One region of the Kocuria salsicia genome, then DNA from elsewhere that is predicted to be linked to it. Evidence: riboswitches for the same ligand, from Rfam matches in the RefSeq annotation. Region 1 holds a riboswitch; the other holds the start of a gene.

Region 1 (5,843 bases):
GATGTGATGGTCAGGCTCTGGTCGTTCGTCGTGATATCGAGCTGAACCACTGACCCGTGCAGTGCGTGCCGGATGATGTTGCCCGTGATCTCACGAAGACACCTACAGGCCAGCCGCTCTGTGTCCGGATTCGTCACAACCTGTGTCACCTGGTAATTGGCCACTGGGGTGAACTCACTGTCCATGAGCAACCCCACCACTTCCTGCCACGTGCGGCTGAGGCCGGTGCGTCCGGTTTCGGGGAGCGGGCCTAAGTCGTCCCGCAGCATGCCGACCAGCCAGCGAAGGTCCGTGAGTCCTTGCTGGGCCTCTTCCTGGATGCGGAGATTCCGCGCGTGGAACTCTGGAGGAAGTTCGCGGTCCATGGAGCGGCTCAACAGCACCACGTGGGAGAGCTGCGCCGCGAGCGTGTCATGGATGGTTCTGGCCAGTTCCACCCGTTCGTCCCGGCGGCGCTGCTGGAAGGCCAGCTTGTCCGCCGACCGACGAATGGCGTTCATGTACACCCAGGTCCCTGAACACACGGCGGTGATTAGCAGGAAGCCGAGGAACACGTAGGTCGACCACGGAACCTGGGGGTACGCTACCGCGCTGAGTACGAACACCAGGTGCGCGCTAGCCACAGTCATCCATGAGACGCGAAGGTGGCCAGAGGCGGACAGGTCCACGAGAGCGGGCATCAGGATCAGGAATCCGCTACTCGCCGTGAGGTCGCCGTCCAGGAGCAACAGCACCTCCAGGACGCAGGGAAGTATCCAGAACAGCGGGCGCTTCATGGCCAGCAGGCCCATGAGCACCACGGCCGCCTCGATGAGCATCCCCGGCAGGTTGGAGAAATTGCCCAGAATCACGAACACCAAGTTGAACGCCACCGCCACGCACACCAACTGGGGTCGCAGGGCGGCGGAAGCCGAGAGAAACCCGGCACCTTGTGGTTCCGGAGGGCGTGATCCCGTAGGGGAACGGGCCATCAGCCACGGGGCGGAATGTGTCACCATGGGTCTCCGATGTGTCTATCTGCTCGGCCGTCGTCGGTAGAGAGGACCCGGCCCGGAAAAGTTTACCTTCAGTGTGAGTTGGACCCCTTCAGAGGTCCGTGTTGTGAAGTTTGCCGGGAGTAGCTTTTTGACCCATGTGCGCCCCCGCTGCTTTGGCGCGGGCCGTAGCGGTCTGATCCGACACACCCAATGCACGTCCTCGCCCGTGAGGTTCACCGGAATGATCCCCATGCCCAGCCGGCCCAGCGTGCAGGGGCGGTGAGCAGCGCGCGGATCAGCTCCGGATCATTGATGTGGTGATCGCCCATGGGGCCCATGGTCCCACCGGAGCCTTGTTCCGAACAGACCGGCGCACCGGGTCATCGTATTTTTCCTGACCCGCGGCATGGGTAGGATGTGCGCAGATCGATCATGAGTTCCGACGTTCAGCCCTGGCTTGTCGGACGGCAACCCTCTCCCGTAGCGGGGTGCCCCAGGTGAGGATCGGGCCGCATGACACACCGCATGTGGCAAGTACGGCGCAGCACCAGCGCGCTGGACCCGCAGAGTAGGCCGCCCGTGGGTGGCGCACGGGGCGCGGGTCGCGAGCACCCGAAGGACACAGCATGAGCAAGCGGATTTCCGTGAACGCCTTTGACATGACGTGCGTGGGCCACCAGAGCTTCGGCCTGTGGCGTCACCCCCGGTCCCGGGCCACGGAGTACAACACCATCGAGTACTGGACCAACCTGGCCAAGACCCTGGAGAAGGGCAAATTCGACGCCCTGTTCCTCGCGGACGTGGTCGGTATTTACGACATCTACCGCAACTCCGCGGCACCGGCCGTGCGGGACGGCGCGCAGGTCCCGGTCAACGACCCGTTCATGCAGGTCTCGGCCATGGCCGCCGTGACGGAGCACCTGGGCTTCGGCGTCACGAGCGCAGTGACCTACGAGCAGCCCTACACCCTCGCCCGGAAGTTCGCCACGCTGGACCACCTCACGCGCGGGCGCGTGGGCTTCAACGTGGTCACCTCCTACCTGCCCTCCGCCGCTGAGAACCAGGGGCTGCCGCGCCAGATCGAGCACGACCAGCGCTACGAGATCGCGGAGGAGTTCCTGGACGTGTGCTACAAGCTCTGGGAGGGCTCGTGGGAGGACGACGCCGTGGTGAAGGACCGCGAATCCGGGGTCTACGCGGACCCCACCAAGGTGCACCCCATCCGGCACGCCGGCGAGCACTTCACGGTTCCCGGGGCCGGGCTGACCGAGCCGTCCCCGCAGCGCACGCCGCTGATCTTCCAGGCGGGTGCGTCCTCGCGCGGGCAGGCGTTCGCCGGGCGGCACGCGGAGGCGGTGTTCATCGGCGGCACCCGCCCGGACCTCACCCGGTACATGACGGACAAGATCCGCGAGCAGGCGCAGGCCCAGGGCCGGGACCCGGAGGACGTGAAGATCTACGCGATGCTCTCCGTGGTGGTCGCGGACACGGATGAGGAGGCCGCGGAGAAGTACCGTGACTACCTGCAGTACGTGGACCTGGAGGCGTCCCAGGCGATCATCGGCGGCTGGTCCGGCGTGGACCTCTCCCAGTTCCCGGAGGACGAGGCCCTGAACTACATCAAGACCGACTCCATCCAGTCCTTCCTCACCCCGTTCACCCTCCAGGCGAAGGACAAGCGGTGGACGCGCGAGGAGATCGCCAAGCACTGCGCCCTGGGCGGGATGGGCGCCGTGATCGTGGGCTCTCCGTCCACCGTGGCGGACGAGCTGGAGCGCTGGGTGGACGAGGGCGGCCTGGACGGCATCAACCTGGCCTACCACGTGAGCCCGGGCTCCTTCGAGGACTTCGTGGAGTACGTGGTCCCCGAACTGCAGGCCCGCGGCCGCTACCGCACCGAGTACGAGGGCTCCACCCTGCGCGAGTCCCTCTACGGCGCCGGCCAGGACCGCGTGAAGGACACGCACCCCGCCGCGGCCTACCGGGGCGCGTTCGCGGACGCGTGCTCCGTGGCCACGGCCAGTTCCCGCTGAGCGGCGGCCCGGGACGCAGGGAGGACGACGCCGCACGGCCGGGTTGCCGGGGCACCCCACTCGGGTGGGACAACGGCCCGTTTCCCGCCCGGGGTCCGCGCCGCCGGGGCCCTGTTCCGGACGGCACTAGTTCCGGACGGTGCCGCAGCGGGCGGCGCAGGGTGGCGGGCGTGCGCGCGGACCGGGCAGAGCGGATGCCGGAGGGCGGCGTGGTGATGCTCGCGTTCCAGGCGATGGACCGCGGTCGGGCGGTCGTCTCCTTTGACCACGCCGTGGGCCCGGCCTGGCGCTGGCACCCCGAGGTGATGGCGGACCACCTCCTGCGGGCCGGCTTCCGCGAGGTCTGGCACACCATGAGCCGCCCGGACGAGGGCCACCGCTTCCCAGAGTGTCACCTGCTGGCGGTACGCAGCCTGGAACCGATCCCACAGGATCCGGTGAGCTGCGGCTGCCGAGTGGAGTGACGGTGGCCCGCCCGGCTCGTGACTGACCCGTGCGACCGCCATCCCGACACCGAGTGGCGTGGCCCGGGCTCGTGGGTCGGCCCAGGCGCCGTCGGTCGCAAGGACCTCACTCCCCGACGGCGCCATCGATCGCCTCCCGCAGCAGGTCTGCGTGGCCGCAGTGGCGCGCGTACTCCTCGACCATGTGCGTGAGCACCCACCGGGCGTTCATGTCCCCGCGGAGGGGACGGGCCACGAGCGCGTCCATCGGGTGAGCGTGCTCCGCGGCGAAGTTCTCCCACCGCTGCCGGGACTGCTCCACAGCGGCGGCCCAGTGCGTTCGCAGGGCGTCCCCGCCCGCCTCGGAGGCGGAGTCCCAGTCCCAGTCCGGGTCCTTCTCCCACTCCACGGCGTCCCACGGGGAGCACTGCCGCTGCCCGCTGAGCACGTAGCAGAACCAGTGGTCCTCCACGTAGGTGAGGTGGCGGAGCATGCCGCCCAGGGTCATGGTGCTGGGCAGGGGACGTTCGTGCAGCTGCGCCGTGCTGAGCCCCTCGGTCTTCCACGCGACCGTAGCGCGCAGGTATTCCAGGAACCCCAGCAGGGTGGCGGTCTCGTCGCCCTGCTGGGGTGGTTCGGATCGGTGGGTCGTGTCCGTGGGTGTCTCGTCCATGGGGTCACGCTAGACCTTCCCGTAGCTCGGTCTGCCGGAAGGCCCACCACGGGCCGGCGGGTGCGACGTCGTCGTGCGGGCCCCGGTGGCCCGTCACCTGGCAGTGCGGCGAGCCCCGGCGCACCGGTTCGGCATCCGGGTGGTGCGGCCTACAATTATGGTGAGGCTCACACTGCGAGTCGCACGAACGCAACTGCTACGAAGGAGTAGCCATGAAGGTTTTCGCCCATGCCGAGCCCGGTGCCCCGGCGGAGGAGATCGAGCTGGAGAAGCCCCAGCTCACGGGTTCCGAGGTGCTGATCCGCGTCACGAACTCGGGGGTGTGCCACTCGGACGTCCACGCTCAGGACGGGTACTTCGACCTGGGCAGCGCGGGGCGTCGCGAGCTGACCGCCTCGGGCGCGCAGTACCCGGTGGTGCTGGGCCACGAGATCGTGGGAGAGGTGGTGGAGGTGGGCCCGCAGGCCACGGTGCAGCCGGGGGACACCAAGTACATCGTCTACCCCTGGGTCGGGTGCGGTGAGTGCCAGGCCTGCCAGGAGGACCGCGAGAACTACTGCAGCGGCGCCAAGCGCAACCTCTCGGTGGCACTCAACGGCGGCTACGCGGAGGAGGTCCTGGTTCCAGGGGACCGCTACCTGGTGCCGCTCGGGGACATCGAGCCTTCCTTCGGTGCCACGCTGGCCTGCTCTGGGCTGACGTCCTACTCGGCCATCCAGAAGATCATCCCGGTCCCCGCGGACAAGCCGGTTGCGGTCATCGGCGCCGGTGGTGTGGGGCTCATGACCATTGCGCTGCTCAAGGCACTGGGCCACGAGAACATCGTGGCGGTGGACATGAGTGAGAAGGCACTGGAGAACGCCACCGCAATGGGTGCCACGGCAACCGTGGTAGCGGGTGGCGAGGCCCTCCACAAGGACATCGTGGCGGCCGGCGGGGAGAAGATCGCCGCGGCCATCGACCTGGTCAACAACGGGGACACCTCCAGCGCCGCCCTGTTCGCCCTGGCCAACGGCGGCACACTGGTGAGCGTGGGGCTGTTCGGCGGCCAGTTCACGTTCCCCACCGCGCTCGTGGCGTTCAACCTGCTGAACATCCGCGGCAACTTCGTGGGCAGCCTGCCCGAGCTCAAGGAGCTTGTGAAGCTCGCCCAGGACACGGATCTGCCCAGGCCGCCCATCACGGAGCTCCCGCTCACCGCACAGGAGGTCAACTCCGCGCTGGACGGCCTGCGCAACCGCACGTTCAACGGCCGGACGGTGCTCGTGGCCTCCTGAGCCGTCGCGGCGCGGGCGCCGCACTACGAGGACAACGACGCCGCCGCCACCCGGCTACCCCGGGTGGCGGCGTCGTCGTACCACCTCAGAGCAGCCCGGAGGTGAGGCGGCAGACGTTCTCCACGAACTTGCGGCCCAGGGGCCGCTTCTCCCAGACGCCGAGGTCCAGGCGCGTGGAGTGCGCGGTGAACTGCTCCACGATCCGCTCCATCCGCTCGCGGAACCCGTGGTCCACGATCATCACGGAGACCTCGAGGTCCAGCGCGAACGAGCGCTCGTCCATGTTGGAGGAGCCGATCACCGAGACAATGTCGTCCACCAGCACGAACTTGGCGTGCAGCACGGTGGGGGAGCTGTAGCGGTGGATCTGCACCCCGGCGCGCGCGAGCTCCGAGTAGTAGGAGTTCTGGGCGTGCTGCGCGAGGAACTGGTCCGAGGTC
Region 2 (5,843 bases), on a different contig from region 1:
CCGCGTGCGTGCCAGGGGCCGAGCACGCGGGATACTGGGGGCATGACTGAGACCCGCGCCATGACCCCCGACCTCGACGCCGCCACCAGGGATGCCCCCCGCCGCCTGGTGATCCTGGGGTCCACGGGCTCCATCGGCACGCAGGCCCTGGACGTCGTCGCGGAGGCCGCCGGGCTGCGCAGGCCGGGGGAGGGTGTAGGTCACTCGCCGTTCGAAGTCGTCGCCCTCGCTGCAGGCAGGTCCAACCTGGATCTGCTGGCCCGCCAGGCCGTCGCCTTCCGGGTGCGGGCCGTGGGTACGAGCGGTTCCGCGGACGACGCCGCCCGCCTGCGCGAGGCGCTCACGGCCGCCGCCCGCGCGTCGTCGTCGCCCGTGCCCGAGATCCTGCACGGCTCGGACGCCGCGGAGCGGATCGCGGCGTGGGAGGGCGCGGACCTCGTGCTCAACGGGATCACCGGCAGCATCGGACTCGCTCCCACGCTCGCCGCCCTCGGGGCGGGTCGGCGGGTGGCGCTGGCCAACAAGGAGTCGCTGATCGCCGGCGGCCCGCTCGTGAAACGCGCAGCCGCGGCCACAGGACTCGAGGACGCCCTGATCCCGGTGGACTCGGAACACTCCGCGATCGCCCAGGCGCTGCGCTCCGGCACGGCCGCGGAGGTGGACCGCCTGGTGCTGACGGCCTCCGGCGGTCCGTTCCGCGGGATGACGCGCGCGCAGCTGGCGGAGGTGACCCCCGAGCAGGCGCTGCGCCACCCCACGTGGGACATGGGCGTGATGGTGACCACCAACTCCGCGACCATGGTGAACAAGGCCCTGGAGGTGCTGGAGGCGAGCCTGCTCTTTGACGTGCCGCTGGAGCGGATCGACGTCACCGTCCACCCGCAGTCCGTGGTGCACTCCATGGTCCAGTTCGTGGACGGCTCCACCCTCGCGCAGGTCTCGCCGCCGGACATGCGCCTTCCCATCGCGCTCGGCCTCGGCTGGCCCCACCGTGTGCCGGGCGCGGCCGCCGCGTGCGACTGGACGCGGGCGGCCGAGTGGACCTTCGAGCCGCTGGACCCGGTGGCGTTCCCCGCCGTGGAGCTCATGAAGAGCGCGGGAACCACCGGCGGCACGGCACCGGCGGTGTTCAACGCGGCCAACGAGCAGGCCGTCCACGCCTTCCACCGCTCGCAGCTGGGTTTCACGGAGATCGTGGACATGGTCGAGTGGGTGCTGGGGGAGCACGACGTCGTCGCGCAGCCGGGTCTCGAGGACGTCCTGGCCGCCGAGCAGTGGGCCCGCCGTGTCGCGGACGAGCGCATTGCGGGGCGCCGTTGAGGTCCCGGGGCGTCACGGTTCGTCACACGTCGCGTGCTACGATTCTGTGCGGATGACGAGATCCGGCGCGTAGCTCTGGCTGGCCGGACGGCAACCCTCTCCCGTAGCGGGGTGCCCCAGATGACCATCCGGCCGCGATTCGATGCGATCACGGCAAGTGCGGTTTTTCTCTGAAATGGCACATGCCTGATCTGCACCCTCCGTCCAGTGCGGGACCGTTTGCGCGGCGCAACCACTCCCGACCCTGGAAAGGCACGATCATGCGAACCAAGCGTCTGATTCCCCTCGTTCTGGCCACCACCCTGGGCCTCTCCCTGACCGCGTGCGGTGGCGGGTCCGACAACACGGACCCGGCCGCGGACGGCAAGATCACCATCGGCATCGTGGGGGCCACGCCGGTGCAGGACGCCCTCAAGGAAGTGGCCGCCGAGAACGACGTCACCGTGGAGTTCGTGGACTTCAGCGACTACAGCCAGCCGAACCCCGCGCTGAAGAGCGGCGACATCGACATGAACTGGTTCCAGCACATCGCGTACCTCGCGGACTACAACAACAACTCCGGGGACACCATCACCCCGGTGGGCTCCACCTCCATCTTCCCGCTGGGGCTGTACTCCAAGACGCTGAAGTCCGTTGACGACTTCAAGCAGGGGGACGAGATCGCGGTTCCCAACGACTCGATCAACCTCTCCCGCTCGCTGAACCTGCTCAAGCAGCAGGGTCTGGTGAGCTTCACGAAGGACACGATCGCCCCCACCGAGCAGGACGTGGATACGGACAAGTCCAAGATCAAGGTGCGCCCGGTCTCTGCGGAGCAGACCGTGCTCTCGATGGACTCCGTGGCCGCCTCCGTGGTGAACAACGACTTCCTCGACCGTGCCAATCTCGAGCCCAAGTCCGCGCTGGCCCAGGACGACCCCACGGCGGACAGCGCCAAGGTGTACGACAACATCTTCGCGTCCACCGAGGCCAACGCGGACGACGAGACCCTGAAGAAGGTCGCCGGGTTCTACTACGACGACAAGGTCCAGGAGGCCGAGAAGAAGGAGACCAAGGGCACCGCGGTCCCCACCAAGGTGGACCAGCAGGAGCTCAAGGACCTCCTCACGCGCTACTCCCAGGACCTGAAGGACCAGACCAAGTGAGTGCAGCCCCCGCCGCCGGGGACACCCTGGTCAGCTTCCGCGACGTCAGCAAGGTCTTCACCACCGGGCCCAAGCGACGCCCCCGTGAGGTCACCGCCGTGGACGGTGTGACCCTGGACGTCAAGCGCGGGGAGATCTTCGCCGTGATCGGCTACTCGGGCGCGGGAAAGTCCACCCTGGTGCGGCTGATCAACGGTTTGGAGACCACCACGTCCGGCACCCTGGAGGTCGGTGGCCAGCAGGTCAGCGGCCGGTCGGAGACCCAGCTCGCCTCCGTGCGCCACAACATCGGGATGATCTTCCAGCAGTTCAACCTGTTCACCTCGCGCACCGTGGCCGGGAACATCGAGTACCCGCTGCGCCGGGCGGGGTGGAAGCCCGAGGAGCGCCGGGCACGTGTCACGGAGCTGCTCGAGTTCGTGGGGCTCACCGAGCGGGCCCGCAACTACCCGGAGCAGCTCTCGGGCGGGCAGAAGCAGCGCGTGGGCATTGCCCGGGCGCTCGCGTCCAACCCCGAGCTGCTGCTCGCGGACGAGTCCACCTCCGCGCTGGACCCCGAGACCACGCAGGAGGTTCTCGCGCTGCTGCGCCGGGTGAACCGCGAACTGGGGATCACCGTGGTGCTCATCACCCACGAGATGGACGTGGTGCGTGCCATCGCAGACCGCGTGGCCGTGATGGACAGCGGTCGCGTGGTCGAGGTGGGGACCACCGCAGACGTCTTCGCGCACCCGCAGGCCGAGACCACCCGCAAGTTCGTGGGTTCCGTGATGCACACGGTGCCCAACGCCGCGGAGGTCGAGAAGCTGCGCCGCGAGCACCCGGGACGGCTGGTCATGGTGGACGTGCGCGACCAGAACCGGATCGGCGAGGTGCTCTCGGACGCAGCACGCACGGACGTGCGCTTCAACATCGCCTTCGGAGGGATCTCCATCCTGCAGTCCAGGTCCTTCGGGACGCTCACGCTGTCCCTCACGGGCCCGCCGGACGCCGTCGAACGGACCGTCGATGCCCTCCGGGCGGTCACCAAGGTTGAGGAGGTGGCTGAGTGATGGAGTGGTCCACACTGGCACCGCAGCTGCTGAGCGCCACGGGGCTCACGCTCTACATGGTCACCGTGACCCTCGTGCTGGCCGGGTTCATCGGCCTGGCCGTGGGCATGGGGCTCTACGTGACCCGGCGAGGAAGCATCATGGAGAACGGGGCGGTCTTCACCGTCCTGAACCTCCTGGTGAACTTCGTGCGCCCGATCCCGTTCATCATCCTGCTGGCCGCCCTCGGCAAGCTCACGGAGAGCGTGGTGGGGACCCGGCTGGGCCCCAACGCCGCGATCTTCGCCATGACCATCGGGGCCACCTTCGCGGTGGCGCGGATCGTGGAGCAGAACCTCATGACGGTGGATCCCGGCGTGATCGAGGCGGCCCGCTCCATGGGCGTCTCGCGCTGGAAGATCATCACCACGGTGATCCTGCCCGAGGCACTGGGCCCGCTGGTCCTGGGCTACACGTTCCTGGTCATCGGCATCACGGACATGTCCGCGATGGCGGGCGCGATCGGCGCCGGCGGCCTGGGTGACTTCGCCCTGCGCCTGGGCTACCAGCGCTTCAACGACCAGGTGACGTGGGCCGCGGTGATCGTGATCATCATCCTGGTCCAGCTGGTGCAGTTCTTCGGCAACTGGCTCGCGCGCAGGATCATGCGCCGCTGAGGCGCCCCCGCGAGTTCCCGACGCCGCCCCGGCAGCCTGTGCGCTGCCGGGGCGTCGTGGTGTTCGGCGGGTCACGCGCGGCTGCCGCGTGTCGGACGAGTGGGGCACAATGGGGGAAGTCTTTCCCACGGGGCGCGTGTCGCGGGCCCCGCACGCCAAATTCCCTGGAGGAAATTCGTGACCTCGGTCAACCTCGGCATGCCGGCGGCACCCCAGCCGGTCCTCTCACCCAGGCGCCCGACCCGCCAGATCCGCGTGGGCTCGGTGGGTGTCGGCTCGCAGAGCCCCATCAGCGTCCAGTCGATGACCACCACTCCCACGACGAACATCAACGCCACGCTGCAGCAGATCGCGGAGCTCAACGCCGCGGGCTGCGACATCGTGCGCGTGGCGTGCCCGTCCCAGGACGACGCGGACGCCCTGCCGATCATCGCCATGAAGTCCCCGATCCCGGTGATCGCGGACATCCACTTCCAGCCGAAGTACGTCTACGCGGCCATCGACGCCGGGTGCGCGGGAGTTCGCGTGAACCCGGGCAACATCCGCAAGTTCGACGACCAGATCGAGGGCATCTCCCGCGCCGCGGAGGCGGCGGGGGTCTCCATCCGCATCGGCGTCAACGCCGGTTCCCTGGACAAGCGGCTGCTGCAGAAGTACGGCAAGGCCACCCCGGAGGCGCTCATGGAGTCCGCCGTGTGGGAGGCCTCGCTGTTCGAGCAGCACGACTTCCACGACTTCAAGATCTCCGTGAAGCACAACGACCCCGTGACCATGGTCCGCGCCTACCAGCTGCTGGCCGAGCGGGGGGACTGGCCCCTGCACCTCGGCGTGACCGAGGCCGGGCCGGCGCTGCAGGGAACGGTGAAGTCCGCCACCGCGTTCGGCATCCTGCTCTCCCAGGGCATCGGTGACACCATCCGCGTCTCCCTCTCCGCGCCGCCGGTGGAGGAGGTCAAGGTGGGCAACCAGATCCTGCAGTCCCTGGGGCTGCGCCCCCGCAAGCTGGAGATCGTCTCCTGCCCCTCGTGCGGGCGCGCCCAGGTGGACGTCTACAAGCTCGCCGAAGAGGTCAACGAGGGTCTCGCCCACCTCACGGTGCCGCTGCGCGTGGCCGTGATGGGCTGCGTCGTCAACGGACCGGGGGAGGCCCGTGAGGCGGACCTCGGCGTGGCCTCCGGCAACGGCAAGGGCCAGATCTTCGTCCGCGGCGAGGTCATCAAGACCGTTCCCGAGGACCAGATCGTGGAGACCTTGCTCGCCCAGGCCAACGAGATGGCCGAGGAGATGGGCGTGGACGAGAACGGCCAGCCCGTCGAGGGTGCCCCGGTCGTGACCGCCGGGTGATCCGACGCCGCGACCCGAGGCTGCTCCCGCCCGCCGCCGTGGGCCGGGGGGAGTTGGACCGGCTGCTCGACGAGCACGCCGTGTCCTCGGTGTTCGTGGCCGCCCACGTGGAGCGCATCCGTGACGGCGGCAGTGCGACGCCGCCCGTCTACGGCGTGCGGGGCCCGGACGGCCGGCTCGAGGGGGCGTGCTGGGTGGGCACGAACGTCGTCCCGATCGCCCTCGACGAGCGGGGAACGGACCTCGTCGCGGACCTCCTGCTGCGCGGCGGGCCCCGCTTCGCCTCCGTCTTCGGCCCGGCCGAGCCCGTGCTGGGGCTGTGGGAC

What was found. A riboswitch is a leader RNA that binds a small molecule or an ion and turns the genes downstream of it on or off. The one in region 1 is predicted to bind S-adenosylmethionine.
Region 2: it holds a riboswitch for S-adenosylmethionine, as region 1 does, so the genes downstream of both, ABD264_RS10275 (MetQ/NlpA family ABC transporter substrate-binding protein) here and ABD264_RS09450 (LLM class flavin-dependent oxidoreductase) in region 1, are expected to answer to the same signal.

Annotation. Positions count from the first base shown of each region.
Region 1 covers NZ_BAAARF010000010.1:75,942-81,784, reverse strand. The annotation lists gene ABD264_RS09455 (sensor histidine kinase) at 1-878, opposite strand, end outside; SAM riboswitch class IV at 1,406-1,520, shown strand; gene ABD264_RS09450 (LLM class flavin-dependent oxidoreductase) at 1,604-3,010, shown strand; gene ABD264_RS09445 (hypothetical protein) at 3,181-3,474, shown strand; gene ABD264_RS09440 (DinB family protein) at 3,581-4,126, opposite strand; gene ABD264_RS09435 (alcohol dehydrogenase) at 4,339-5,403, shown strand; gene cls (cardiolipin synthase) at 5,489-5,843, opposite strand, start outside.
Region 2 covers NZ_BAAARF010000012.1:74,669-80,511, reverse strand. The annotation lists gene dxr (1-deoxy-D-xylulose-5-phosphate reductoisomerase) at 61-1,320, shown strand; SAM riboswitch class IV at 1,372-1,486, shown strand; gene ABD264_RS10275 (MetQ/NlpA family ABC transporter substrate-binding protein) at 1,581-2,465, shown strand; gene ABD264_RS10270 (methionine ABC transporter ATP-binding protein) at 2,462-3,517, shown strand; gene ABD264_RS10265 (methionine ABC transporter permease) at 3,517-4,173, shown strand; gene ispG (flavodoxin-dependent (E)-4-hydroxy-3-methylbut-2-enyl-diphosphate synthase) at 4,351-5,517, shown strand; gene ABD264_RS10255 (GNAT family N-acetyltransferase) at 5,514-5,843, shown strand, end outside.